Regions from separate parts of the Paenibacillus konkukensis genome, predicted to be linked through region 3. Evidence: riboswitches for the same ligand, from Rfam matches in the RefSeq annotation. Region 3 holds a riboswitch; each other region holds the start of a gene.

Region 1 (4,242 bases), 120 kb from region 3:
GACCTCCCGCAGCGGCTTGACAGGGCTTGACGCCCAGCGGGTCATGGCCTACCGCGGCATGTCCGATCCCGCTCTCGACGCCGATGCCAGCCTGGCGATGGCATACGCGCTCGCCGTCTCGGAGGTGAACGCCTCGATGGGCCGCATCATCGCCACGCCGACGGCCGGCTCCTGCGGCATCATCCCCGGCGTCTTCGTCAGCTGCCAGCAGCGCTTCGGCTGGAGCGACGAGCATATGACCTAGGGCTTGTTCGCCGCGGGCGCCATCGGATATGTAATCGCCAATAACTCGTTCGTATCGGGAGCGGAAGGCGGCTGCCAAGCCGAGGTCGGCTCGGCCATCGGCATGGCAGCGGGTGCGCTGACCGAGCTGCGCGGCGGCACGCCCGCGCAAGCGGTGCACGCCGTAGGCCTCGCGCTCAAAAACTCGCTTGGGCTCATCTGCGATCCCGTCGGCGGGCTCGTCGAAATTCCCTGCATCGTACGCAACGGCTTCGGTGCGGTGACGGCGCTCGCCGCCGCCGACATGGCGCTGGCCGGAGTCCGCAGCGTCATCCCGTCCGACGAGGTGATCCAAGTCATGCTCGAGGTCGGCTCGGCCATGCCGGAGAAGCACCGCGAAACCGCCGGCGGCGGTTTGGCGCAGACGCCTACCGGCCGCCGAATCATGAGTGAGCTGAAGGGCAAATAGGCGAAGCCTCTTCCGGCTCCTCCCGCAATACAACAAAAATAAGCAGACCGCTCCCTCGCTCAAGGAACGATCTGCTTCTTTTGTTTATTCGCGAAACTGCGGCTTATGTAATCCAATATATAGGTTTTCATAGATTCATTTAATAGATTTGGGCGATGGTATAATCCGCCGAATCTTTGATCATCTCGGGGGCTTGTCCCTTTTGCACGCGGGCCGCATCATACGTCGTGTCTATCGTGACCCATTGCCCGCTGTCCTGCAAATAAATTTGATTCCAGGCGTGATATACATCGGGAGCATCGGCGGCATATCCCATAACCAACCGGGTCGGAATATGCTGGCTTCTGGCCATCGCCGCAAACAGCGCGGCATAGTCGTAGCAAATACCTTCCGCCGTATCGTATACGGTGTCCAGGTCGGGGAGATAAGCGGTTGTAACGGAACGGGCTTTCTCATTATCATACCGGATGGTATGCGTAATATAAGAATAGATCGCCTCCGCTTTCTCCTTATCCGTCACGGCGTCTTCGGTCAGCTTCGCCGTCTCGGCGACAGCCCTCGTCTTTCCATTCCAGTCAACGAGCTGAATCGGCTGTAAAAACACTTCGTTTGCGTCGGTCATCTTAAGCTCAATGCGTTCTTGCCCGACGACTCTATATTTATTATCGCTTATGAACTGGGCGATCAGAACGTTATACACCCCGTTGCCCCATTGCAGCGGGTAACGGGCTCCGTTCGCCAGATTGTAGTCGGATGTATCGTCGCCTTTCGTTATTCTAACGATGGCTTTCGTATCGGTATTGCCGGTATAGTGAATCGTTATGATCCCTTTGTCCAGAGAGCTCCGGTCAATGACATAAGGTTCGGCGGCGGCGTAAGCTCCCGTTGGCAATGCCATCAGCACAACGGCGATGAACAGCATCGCCAGCATCTTTTTGAACATAAAAAAGCTCTCCTTTCGGTAACTGGCTGCCAACTTAGCGAATATCGCTAAGGAAGGCCCTTTAGCTTTGCGTCTCCAGCTTTCGCTGGATTTGCCTTTATCGGTTGAAAGCACCGAAAAAATATTTAATATAGTAAAATTATAGCATAGTTGCGCAGTAATGAATAGGCTTCACTGCTTCTCTATTAATGTTCCCTTAACCACAAGACGATGCGTCGGGTTTTCCATAGGATGACAGGTGAGCAGCGAAATTTCTTTATCTTTGCCGTTGCCCTTCAGTACCCAGACATCCTCCGGGAGCACGTACAGCTTCTCTTGAACTTGATATCTGTACTTCTGCTTGCCCGTATCGACCTCGATTACATCTCCCTTATCCAATTCGTCCAGCCTGTTGAAATTTTTCCCGTACGTCAGGTTTCTATGGCCGGCGATGGCATAGTTCCCTACGGCTCCCGCCTTTCCCGTGCCTGCAATGCTGGCTGCGGAAAGCTTCAGGTGGCCGGGAGTCGCATCCGTTATTATCGGCAGCTTCAGATCGATCTTGTCGATGATCAAAATTCCTTCGACCTGCTCCTTAAGCAGCGCGTCCTGCAGAGCCTCCGGCTCGTTCTCCGAAGATTGCGGCTGACGGCTCGCTTCCGTTTCGTCCGCCGGCGTTCCGTCTGTGGTCGCCGGAGCCGGAGCGATAACCGCGGATATCGGAACTGGGGCCGCCATAGGCTTCGTACTGGCCATATCGTCCGCCTGATCGATCTGCTTCATCGTTTCCGTCCACTGCTTCAAAAGCTGCTGCTGCCGGTAAGTCTCGTAACGATCGCTCACCGTCGGGTACAAAAAAACGATTATTCCGAGGCAGATGCACAGCGTGGGCAGCATTTTTTTGATCATCCGAGCCTCCTTTCCGGAAAGCCTGCGGTTTATTACGCAATAGGCGTTGCTCGCTAGATGTTCTTAGTCAGCTTGCGCCGCAGCACCAATCCGACAAGGATTAGGATAAGGCCTGCAATTTCAATGAAAACGGGACTTGCTTCGCCTGTTTTCGGAAGCGTTTCTTTCGGTTTCCCATCCTCCGGCGGATTGCCTAAAGGCACTTTCTGATTGACCTCGATCGTGCCGTTCGTATCGCTGCCGTCCGAATTGTCCGGCTTGTCCGAGTTTGCCGGATTGTCCGGTTGGACCGTCTCTTCCCCGCTATCCGGCTGCCCGGTCACCGACGGACCGCCCAAAGGCACTTTTACATCGCCGTCAATCGTGCTGCCCGGCTGCGACGGATTGGGATTGGCCGGATTTTCCTCCGCTGGCGTCGGCGTTGGCGTCGACGGTGTTGGCGATGACGACGAAGACGAGGACGACGATTTGCGGATTCTCAAGTTCGTTACCGTCAGCGAATAGTTATCCGACGTTTGAAGCGTCACCGGGTACTCCTTGGCATCAAGCACATATCCTGCCGGAGCCGCCGTTTCCTTCACTACGTATTCCCCTGCAGTCAGCTTATCGAAGACGATCATGCCGTTTGCATCCGTCGTTTTTGCGCCGACCGGGGTTAAACCTGTCCCTGTCTTAGCGTACAGCTCGAAGACCGCTCCGCTCAGCAGCAGATCGCTTCGCACCGAATCCGTCTTTTTCACCGTGATTGAGCTTTCCGCAACCGGCGTTGTCGGCGGATTAGACGTAACGTCCTTGTTATTCATGACGGTGAATTGCACGCTGCCCGACGTTTGAAGCGTCACCGGATATTCCTTGGCATCAAGCACATATCCTGCCGGGGCCGTCGTTTCCTTCACTACATATTCCCCTGCTGCCAGCTTATCGAAGACGATCGTGCCGCTCGCATCCGTCGTTTTCGCGCCCATCGAGGCTAAGCCGCTCTCCGTCTTCGCATACAGCTCGAAGGTCGCTCCGCCGAGCAGCAGATCGGGTTGCTCCGAATCTACTTTTTTCACTGCGATCCAGCCGTCCGAAGCAGGATTCGTCGGCGGATTAGGCGTAACGTCCTTATCGTTCGTAACGGTTAGCTGAACGTCGGCGGCGGTTTGAACCGTCACCGGATGCTCCTTGGAATCAAGCACATATCCTGCCGGGGCCGCCGTTTCTTTCACTACGTATTCCCCTGGCGCCAGCTTATCGAAGACGATGATCCCGCTTGCGTCCGTCGTTTTCACGCCGGCCGGGGTTAAACCTGTCCCCGTCTTCGCGTACAGCTCGAAGGTCGCTCCGGCGAGCAGCAGGCCGCTTTGCTCCGAATCTACTTTTTTCACCGTCAGCTTGCCGTCTGTGTCAGGCGGGTTAGGCTTAACGATCTTATCGTTGGCGATTGTCAGCTGATAGCCGTCCGCGGTTTGAATTTTCACCGGATATTCCCGAGAGTCGAGCGCATATCCCGCCGGGGCCGCCGTTTCCTTCAGCACATAATCCCCAGCCAGCAATTTCTTGAATACCGCCTCTCCGTTCGTTCCGGTTGTCAACGTGCCGACCAGCAGCTGTTCCGAGCCGGTTTTGCGGTATAGTTCGAATGTAGCTCCGGCGAGTTTAACCGCAGGGGCAGCTCCGTCTACTTTCGTCACGGTGAGAGTGCCTCTGATGCCGCTAATCGTCCCCGAACCGCTGG
Region 2 (4,242 bases), 1.9 Mb from region 3:
GCTTTTCCGCTCGCCGGCGTACTTGGACATCTCTTCCTGCTGGAGCTTGTCGAAAATCCGGGCGCGCAGCACCTGCAGCGCCTTTTCTTTATTCGAGTTCTGCGATTTCCCGTCCTGGCATGTCGCCACGATTCCGGTAGGAACGTGGGTTACGCGAACGGCCGATTTCGTCGTATTGACGGACTGTCCGCCGGCGCCGCTGGAGCAGAACGTATCGACGCGAATATCGTTATCGTTAATTTCAATATCGATATCCTCCATCTCCGGCAGCACAGCCACCGTTGAGGTCGACGTATGAATGCGTCCGCCCGACTCGGTCGTCGGAATGCGCTGCACCCGGTGAGCGCCGCTCTCGAATTTCAGCTTGCTGTAAGCCCCTTTGCCGTTCACCATAAAAATAATTTCTTTAAATCCGCCCAGATCGTTCATGCTGACATCCATAATCTCGGTACGCCAGCCCTGCATATCCGCGTATTTCGTGTACATCCGGTACAAGTCCGATGCGAACAACGCCGCCTCGTCTCCGCCCGCCGCGCCGCGAATCTCCACAATGACGTTCTTATCGTCGTTAGGGTCTTTGGGAAGCATCAAAATTTTAATGCGCTCCTCAAGCTCCTCCTTGCGCTGGGTCAACTCTTCCAGCTCCATTTTGACAAGCTCGCGCATTTCATCGTCCAGCTTCTCGTTTTGCATGACCCGCGCAGCATCATACTGCTCAACGACGCTTTTATATTCCGTGTAAGCTTCATAAGCTTCCTGCAAATCGGACTGCTCTTTGGAATACTCCCGCAGCTTCTTCGTATCGCTAGTTACGTCCGGATCGCATAACAGCTCGCTTAATTTCTCGTACCGGTCCGCCAGCGATTGCAGTCTGTCCAACATGTTGATTCACCCCTTATGCCTGTATATCCGTTATTATATAGTTTAGACGTTAAAACGGAAGTGCATAACATCTCCGTCCTGCACCACGTATTCTTTTCCTTCCAGCCGAAGCTGCCCCTTCTCCTTGGCCGCATTCATCGATCCGGCAGCCACCAGCTCGTCGTAGCTGACGACCTCCGCACGGATAAACCCGCGCTCGAAGTCGGTGTGAATGACGCCGGCCGCTTGCGGCGCTTTGGTTCCTCTGCGAATCGTCCATGCGCGCACTTCTTGCACGCCGGCCGTAAAATACGTATACAAACCGAGCAGCTTGTAAGCGGCCTTGATCAGACGGTTCAAGCCCGATTCCTGAAGACCGAGCTCCTCAAGGAACATCGCCTTGTCTTCGCCCTCCAGCTCGGCGATTTCCGATTCCACCTTGGCGCTAATTGGCACGACTTCCGCGCCTTCCTTGGCTGCGTACTCGCGCACCTGCTGCACGAACGGATTATCGTCCGCCGCGGCCACTTCCTCCTCGCTCACATTGGCCGCATACAGCATCGGCTTCATCGTCAGCAAGTGCAGATCGCGGATCAGCAGCTTCTCCTCGTCGCTCAGCTCCACGCTGCGCGCCGGTTTGTCGTTGTACAGCGCCTCTTTGATCCGCTCCAGACATTCCACCTCGGCCGCGTATTTTTTGTCGCCGCCCTTCATGTTTTTGCGGGAACGGTCAATGCGCTTCTCCACCGACTCCACATCGGCCAGAATCAGCTCCAGATTGATCGTTTCAATATCGCTGATCGGGTTTACCGTCCCGGAGACATGGGTAATATTTTCATCCTGAAAGCATCTGACCACATGAACGATCGCATCCACTTCACGGATATGGGCCAGAAACTTGTTGCCCAATCCTTCTCCGCGGCTTGCGCCTTTGACCAAGCCCGCAATGTCTACGAATTCAAACGCCGTAGGCACAACATTCTTGGGAACGACGATCTCGGTAAGCTTGACAAGACGCTCATCGGGAACCTCTACCACACCGACATTCGGATCTATCGTACAAAAAGGGTAATTCGCCGACTCTGCGCCCGCTTGCGTAATCGCATTAAACAAAGTGGATTTGCCAACGTTCGGCAGGCCCACAATCCCCGCTTTTAAAGCCATGTATAGGACAACTCCTTAGTTAACGTTATTCAATATCCCTAAATATTTATTATATCGCAAAAATGGGGTCTCTGTCACCTTTGTGCCGCTTTTCCATATTTTATTTGGCAAGCGACGAACAGAAGACGAACCCCCTCCTCCGAAAAAGCGACATGATGCTTCGAGGCTGATTCCGTCCGCATTTTCCTATGCAACAAACAGCCGACCCGCTCGGGCGGCGGATCGGCTGCTTTTCATACGACTGAAGCATTTATTTAAACAATCTTTTCTCCGCGTTCTCATGCTTGCGGCTGAAGTAGGCTTCCACTTGCTTTCGCAGGATGTACGCCCGCAAAGAAGTCGATTTATCCCCGCTTAGGTCGATAAATTGGGCGCCGTAATAATGGCGTTCCCCCAGCATCTCCTGCCTTACGATCTCCGCCTTTCCGATCAAATCGAATCCAAGCTCCAGTTCCACTTCGATCTGCCCGGCATTTCCAAGCCCCAGCTCTTCCCGCACGGTAAAACCGATGCCGCTGACGCTAATATTCATCAGATGGATGGCCAACTTAGGATCAAGCTCCCGCCGCTGCTGCCTTCCCGTTCCGATCACGGCGTGGATAAGACCGTTCTCGTCCACCGCCGTCCGGCTGTGCAGCAAAATGCCGGCAGGGCTTTTGTACTTCTCTCCGGTGTAATCGTAGCCCGCTTTGGCTGCTGCCGGCTTTAATGACATGACAGATCCCCCTTTCGCTCACATGATATCGGTTTGATGCAGCGCCATTGCGCTTGTCCGCGAGCCTGATCGCAGCCCAAATAAAGACCGTCCTCCTCCGTCTCCGGAAAACCGCCTTCAACCACCGGGCATTCTTTATAATACCTTCCTTATTCGGCGGCCAGGCTGTCATAGTCCCAACGGACCTTAGACCCTGTAGCTTTGCGTCCCTGCCTTTCGGCAGGTTTGCTATGGACGAACAGACTACATCAGTATTTGCTTCTAGTGCGATGCATCTACAGCTCATTAGGAACATAGACCTATTCCTTTTATTATACAAGGGCAGCCTTGATTCAGGCAACTGCCTGCGATTAGGATTAACGAATTCTACACATACAGGTATAATAAGATCAGAACGCATTTGGGGTACGAGACGATTCTTGCCGGGCACCGCCTCTGATTTCTTAAATCGATAACCCGCAATCCGCTAATAGGTTGAAGTCCAAGGACAAAGGCGAACGCTACCGCTTCTAAGCCAGTTTGTCTTCCCAAAACTATTGCTATATGACAGAAAAGGTGAATCGTATGGATACGAACCGAATCCGCCCGTCAGCGGAAAGCCTCACGCAAGGTCGCCTTATCGTTTTGTTCGATGGAGAATGCCGCTTTTGCAGCGGATGGGTGAAATTTCTCATCCGGCACGACCGGGCCGATCGCTTCCGCTTTGCCCCGCTCCAATCCGAAGCGGCTCGTTCTCTGCTGCCTTCAGCGGCGCTTTCCGCAGCGGATATGGACTCCGTCGTATTGCTTGACGGCGAAGACGTCTACACGCACTCTTCCGCCGTACTACGCATATGCCGTCGATTGGGCGGCGGCTGGGCGCTGCTCGGAGTCTTCAGTTTCATCCCGTCCCGGCTTCGCGACGCCCTATACCGCTGGGTCGCCAAACACCGTTACCTTATAGCCGGACGAGAGCAGAGCTGTATCGTTCCGACGGAAGAAATCCGGCGCAAATTTATCGGCTGAATATTCCTTTATTCTCTCTGGCACAGAGACGACCTTTACCAAATTTCAAGGGAATTGCAGGCGATATCCCCAGTTTCTACAGAGGAATGTGAACAATATTGAAGTTATCCACAATGTTATCCACAGCATGTTAACAAATCGAATATTTGTTCGTTTGGCGGGCTTTGTGGATAAGTAAAACGTAGAAAAGAGGTGCCTGTGTGCAAGAACATATTCCATTTATGAACGCAGCCATTGAAGAAGCCCGCAAGGCCGAAGCGCTGCTCGAAGTGCCTATCGGCGCCGTCGTCGTCTGGCAGGATCGAATCATCGGCCGCGGGCATAATCTGCGCGAAACGTCGCGCGACCCGCTCTCCCATGCCGAGCTTATCGCGATCAAGGAAGCCAGCAATTATCTGCAAGCCTGGCGGCTGCTCGATTGCCGGCTGTATGTCACGCTGGAGCCTTGCCCGATGTGCGCCGGGGCGATCGTCCAAGCCCGGATTCCGCAGGTCATC
Region 3 (4,242 bases):
TCGCGACACTTGCGCTTTGCGCGTTGGCGGGCGCGTCGTCGGTTCAGGCGGCGCAGTCGCAGCTGGAGGCGCAAGCCGTGAAATTCAATGTGTTTTCGAACGGACAAGCCGTTTCGATGGATAAGGAGCCTGTCGTGATCGACGGCAGCACGTATGTGCCGCTGCGCGCGATCGGCGAGGCGCTCGGCAAGCAGGTGGAATGGAACGAATGGACTCAATCGATCCGTCTGAAAGACCAGCCGAAGGTTGCCGCAGTACATGAATGGAAAAATCCGCCCGAGCTGACAGGAAGCATCAAGGAAGGGGGATTCTCAGGATTGCTGCATATGCCCAGCGATCCGGAGGACGTCTTCTACACGATGGCAGACCGCGGGCCGAACGGCGAATTCGGCAAGGACAAGCTTCGCACCTTCCCGGACGACACGTACGTTCCGAGAATGTACAAGATCAAGGCGGCCAACGGCACGATCGAGGTGCTGGAGACGATCAAGCTGCATTTGCCCGACGGCAGGAAGGACGTATATACCGGTACATCCGATGTCACAGGCATGCCGAATTTACAAGAAGGCGACGAGGTGCCTTACGACGGTACGGGAACGAAGAAGCTGGGCTATGACCCGGACGGCTTGGACCTTGAAGGCATTGCCTACAGCCCGAGCGACGACACATTCTGGCTGTCCGACGAATACCGCCCTTCGATTTTGCAGGTGAAGCGAGACGGAACGATCTTGGGCCGTTATGTGCCGCAAGGAGCCAAGGACAAGCTGCTGGCTGCCGGAGCGCAGACGGATATTTATGATATTTTGCCTGCGGCGTACAACAACCGCATCGCCAACCGCGGCTTCGAGGGCGTGACGATTTCTCCGGACGGCCGGTATTTGTACACCTCGATTCAAAGCCCGATGGCCGTTCCCGATCAGAAAACCGGGGAAAAATCGCGCAACCTGCGTATTCTCAAAATGGATTTAAGCAGCAAAACGGTCGTCGGAGAATACTTGTATATTGCCGAGGACGCCTCGATGTTCCGGAATGTGAAGCAAAAAGATATTGTCATCAGCGACCTGTCGGCGCTGAGCCAAGATACGGTGCTGGTTGACGAGCGCGATAAAAACGCCGGCGACGAAGCGCAGCTGAAGCGAATTTATAAAGCGGACTTTTCCAAAGCGACGAATCTGTTAGGAACTGCCGACAGCGAGCAAGTGGAAGCGCTGAGCATCGAGCAGCTGAAGGCGAAGGGCATCGCGCCTGTGAGCAAGGAATTGGTCGTAGATGTAGCCAAGCTCGGTTATCCGCATGAGAAGCTGGAAGGACTCGCTGTCGTCAACGAACATACGATCGCGGTTGTCAACGACAATGATTTCGGCGTGGACGGCTACGACGAGCAAGGCCAGCTGCAGGTCAATCAGAATCCGACGCAAATGTATGTTATCACGGTGAACGAGGAATTAAAGTAAAACGGCTAATCGCCGAAATCTCCTTGCCAGTAGGCAGGGAGTTTTTTTTGCCGTAGAACAAGTCTTTGACGATATTAACTGCCGCCGAACGGAGCGCGGACATCTGGTAGACAGTGTCCGATATACATTATCTCCCATACTGTAGAAGTCTGTCCGAAGGAGTACGTGGTTCATCGGACAGACTCCTAGGTCCATTGTCCGCGAGATATCCTGCTTGCGGATTATGACGGCAGCCGCCGTTTGCGACCGGAGCCTATGTTGCGTTTGCGGGAAAATAGTTTGATCGTCGCGGCATTACGAGCCAGAAATGAGTCTAAAGTCCATGTAGACAGGCGAAAAATAGTCAATTAGCAACATGCATTCCGCTATGCGTATCTTATATGCTATTGTTGTCGTATTTTGTTACACGAATTGACAAATTTCGAACTCGATAATGGCAAAGCAGGCGAAAGCCTGTGACGCAAAGCTATAGGGGCTATCGAACGGATCGGTCCGTTCTGCCAGCCAGCTGCCGAAGGATCGGTGATACGCATATGCAGCGGACTCCCGCCGAGGCTAAGAGGAGTCTTTTCGATGTTTGTGGGATACGTCATTCAAGTAATGCGGAGGGTTGAAAGACGATGTCTAACGAAGAGCGGGAGTTTATGACGAAGGAAGGTTTTTTTACGGTTATCGAAGGGAAGATGATCGGCGTTTATTTATCGAGCGAAGGCCCGAAAATGTTTATGAATCAGGAAGTGTTCGACCTGCGTTACCCATGTTGGGACGTGGAGATGGTCATGGGGAAAAACAGCCATTTGCTGAGCTTTTACTGGTACGGCGAAGTGAAGTTCTCGTTTCGCTGCGGCTTTGTCAATGATTTGTTCTTGAGCCTGTACGATTATTTGAGCTGTAGATTGGAAACGAGAAGACTGGCTTAAGCGGCGGGCAATCGAGCCGGGAGCCGGGTGCGGCGACAATGAGGGATGGGCTGCGGAGCGTTTTTTTTGCCCGTACGTGACACCAAGCGGGAGGCGTAAGCATACTATGCTTATCAAGAACGACCTGGGCATTCGCCCAGCGTTGCCACCATTGCTGCGAAGGCGGGCTCGGAAGGAGCGAAGCCGCCTGAAGGAGGAAAGCTCCGTGGAACCATCTGCTTACGTATCGTCCGCTTCATTCGAGCATCCGTTCTGGCTGCAGGTTTGCGGCGATCACGCCCGCTTTATCAGAGATGCGCTCGCTCCTTCTGAAGAAGAAGAGATCGGCCGGGCCGTTTGTTTCATCCGCACGTTCGACGCGTTGCTTAACGATTCGCGACGTCCGCTGAACGGAGCTTCGTGGGTTCAGCTGAGCGAGGCGGCTTTCCGGCGGGTGCAGGAGCTGCGGGCCTTTAAGCTGCATCTGCTGGAGCGGTCGCTTGACGGCCGCGTGGTCATTTCGCTTCCGCCTACGTTCATAAATCATATGGTTAACGAGGCGGAGGAATATATCCGGGTGCTCGCCTTTCTGAGAATCGGGGAGCCGGCCCCGGTGTTTGACGAAATCCATCATCACTTGGTATGGCTTGCCGATGCGGCGGGCCATGCCGGCTCCATAGCGGCCGACCTGGATATGACGGAACGGCGTCTGCTCGAGCTGAGCCGCACGTTCGAAACGCATTTCACGGACTTTTATTTGAAGGCGATCGAAGTTGCGGGATACATGCGGACCAGGCTGAAGCAGTTCCCGGCCCTGGCGCGCTTCCAGAAGGAAGTGGAGCTGGAGATGGCGCTGTTCCGGGAGTTTCTGAGGGAGCTGGAGGAGCTGGCGCTCTCGAAGGAAGTGCTGGGAACGCTCAGCCCCTTGATGCCCGACCATATGGCGCGGGAAGAATGCTACTATCTGATTAAGCTGGCGAGCCTCTCTAATACCCGCCCGCCGAATTGCGATCCGGCGAAGCCCAGGGTGGAAGGCTAGAGCTTGTCAGCTCTGACGCAGCTGCGCCGTCAACCGCCGCCGGATATTTGCGGGGACTGCGGCTGATTACAAACGAATAAGCGTGCTTTGCTGCATATGGGATGCGGCAGGGGACGCTTTTTTTGTTTAGGAAATGATGCGCAGCAATATCCTGTGGAAATCCGGGGTCTCCCCCGAAAGTAAAGTCTACCCATAGAACGATCCCAGAGGAAGGGTTAGACACCGATCCAGCTTAGGCTGGATGCGGACGGAATAAGCTTCAGAGCTTCACGTCACTTTTGGGGGATTTGTTCATGCTGCGCTCTGTCCCAGTGCGGGCAAAGCGGCAGGGCGCAGCATGAAGCGATTCCTGCTAACGGGCGCCGTGGCCCAAGCGCATGAGGGCGGATTAGCGCAGATGCCGACGCGAGAGGAGGGGCAACGGCAAACAGTTGGAGCCGCTGCTAGGACTGAAGGCACAGCTCCAGCATCGTCTGCGCCGCGAAAGACAGCGGAACGTCCTTCAAAGTGACGATGCCGATATGACGAGGCGGTATAGCCGGCTCCAACCGCAGCTCGAACAGCTCTCCGGAAGCCAGCTCCTCGGCGGCGAACTGCCCGGTGACGCAGGAGATGCCGAGCCCGGTCTTGGCGAATTGGATAAGCAGATCGAGACTGCCCAGCTCGAATTCCGGGGTAATGCGAACCTGATGAGCCTGAAAATAGCGGTCCGCATATTTGCGCATGCTGCTGTCTCTCTCCAGCAAGATGATCGGGTAGGCCGCCAGCTCCGCCGGGGTCATCGTTTGCCCCTGCAAATGGCTGTATCTGGCCCCGGCGACAAAAATATCGTGGAGCGGCTTCCACCGGC

The links. Region 3 has a riboswitch for cyclic di-GMP ahead of SK3146_RS10105 (hypothetical protein). Riboswitches for the same ligand answer to the same signal wherever they lie in the genome.
Region 1: another riboswitch for cyclic di-GMP. It lies ahead of SK3146_RS10630 (transglutaminase-like domain-containing protein); the one in region 3 lies ahead of SK3146_RS10105 (hypothetical protein).
Region 2: another riboswitch for cyclic di-GMP. It lies ahead of SK3146_RS18530 (PilZ domain-containing protein); the one in region 3 lies ahead of SK3146_RS10105 (hypothetical protein).

What each region holds. Positions count from the first base shown of each region.
Region 1 is NZ_CP027059.1:2,473,440-2,477,681, forward strand. Features, by position in the region: partial or broken gene sdaAA (L-serine ammonia-lyase, iron-sulfur-dependent, subunit alpha) at 1-691, shown strand, start outside; gene SK3146_RS10630 (transglutaminase-like domain-containing protein) at 831-1,634, opposite strand; cyclic di-GMP riboswitch class I at 1,649-1,740, opposite strand; gene SK3146_RS10635 (class D sortase) at 1,806-2,522, opposite strand; gene SK3146_RS10640 (SpaA isopeptide-forming pilin-related protein) at 2,576-4,242, opposite strand, start outside.
Region 2 is NZ_CP027059.1:4,304,622-4,308,863, forward strand. Features, by position in the region: gene prfA (peptide chain release factor 1) at 1-882, opposite strand, end outside; gene ychF (redox-regulated ATPase YchF) at 925-2,025, opposite strand; gene SK3146_RS18530 (PilZ domain-containing protein) at 2,276-2,740, opposite strand; cyclic di-GMP riboswitch class I at 2,893-2,980, opposite strand; gene SK3146_RS18535 (thiol-disulfide oxidoreductase DCC family protein) at 3,365-3,745, shown strand; gene tadA (tRNA adenosine(34) deaminase TadA) at 3,967-4,242, shown strand, end outside.
Region 3 is NZ_CP027059.1:2,357,536-2,361,777, reverse strand. Features, by position in the region: gene SK3146_RS10110 (esterase-like activity of phytase family protein) at 1-1,454, shown strand, start outside; cyclic di-GMP riboswitch class I at 1,880-1,970, shown strand; gene SK3146_RS10105 (hypothetical protein) at 2,075-2,374, shown strand; gene SK3146_RS10100 (DUF2935 domain-containing protein) at 2,580-3,392, shown strand; gene SK3146_RS10095 (LysR family transcriptional regulator) at 3,836-4,242, opposite strand, start outside.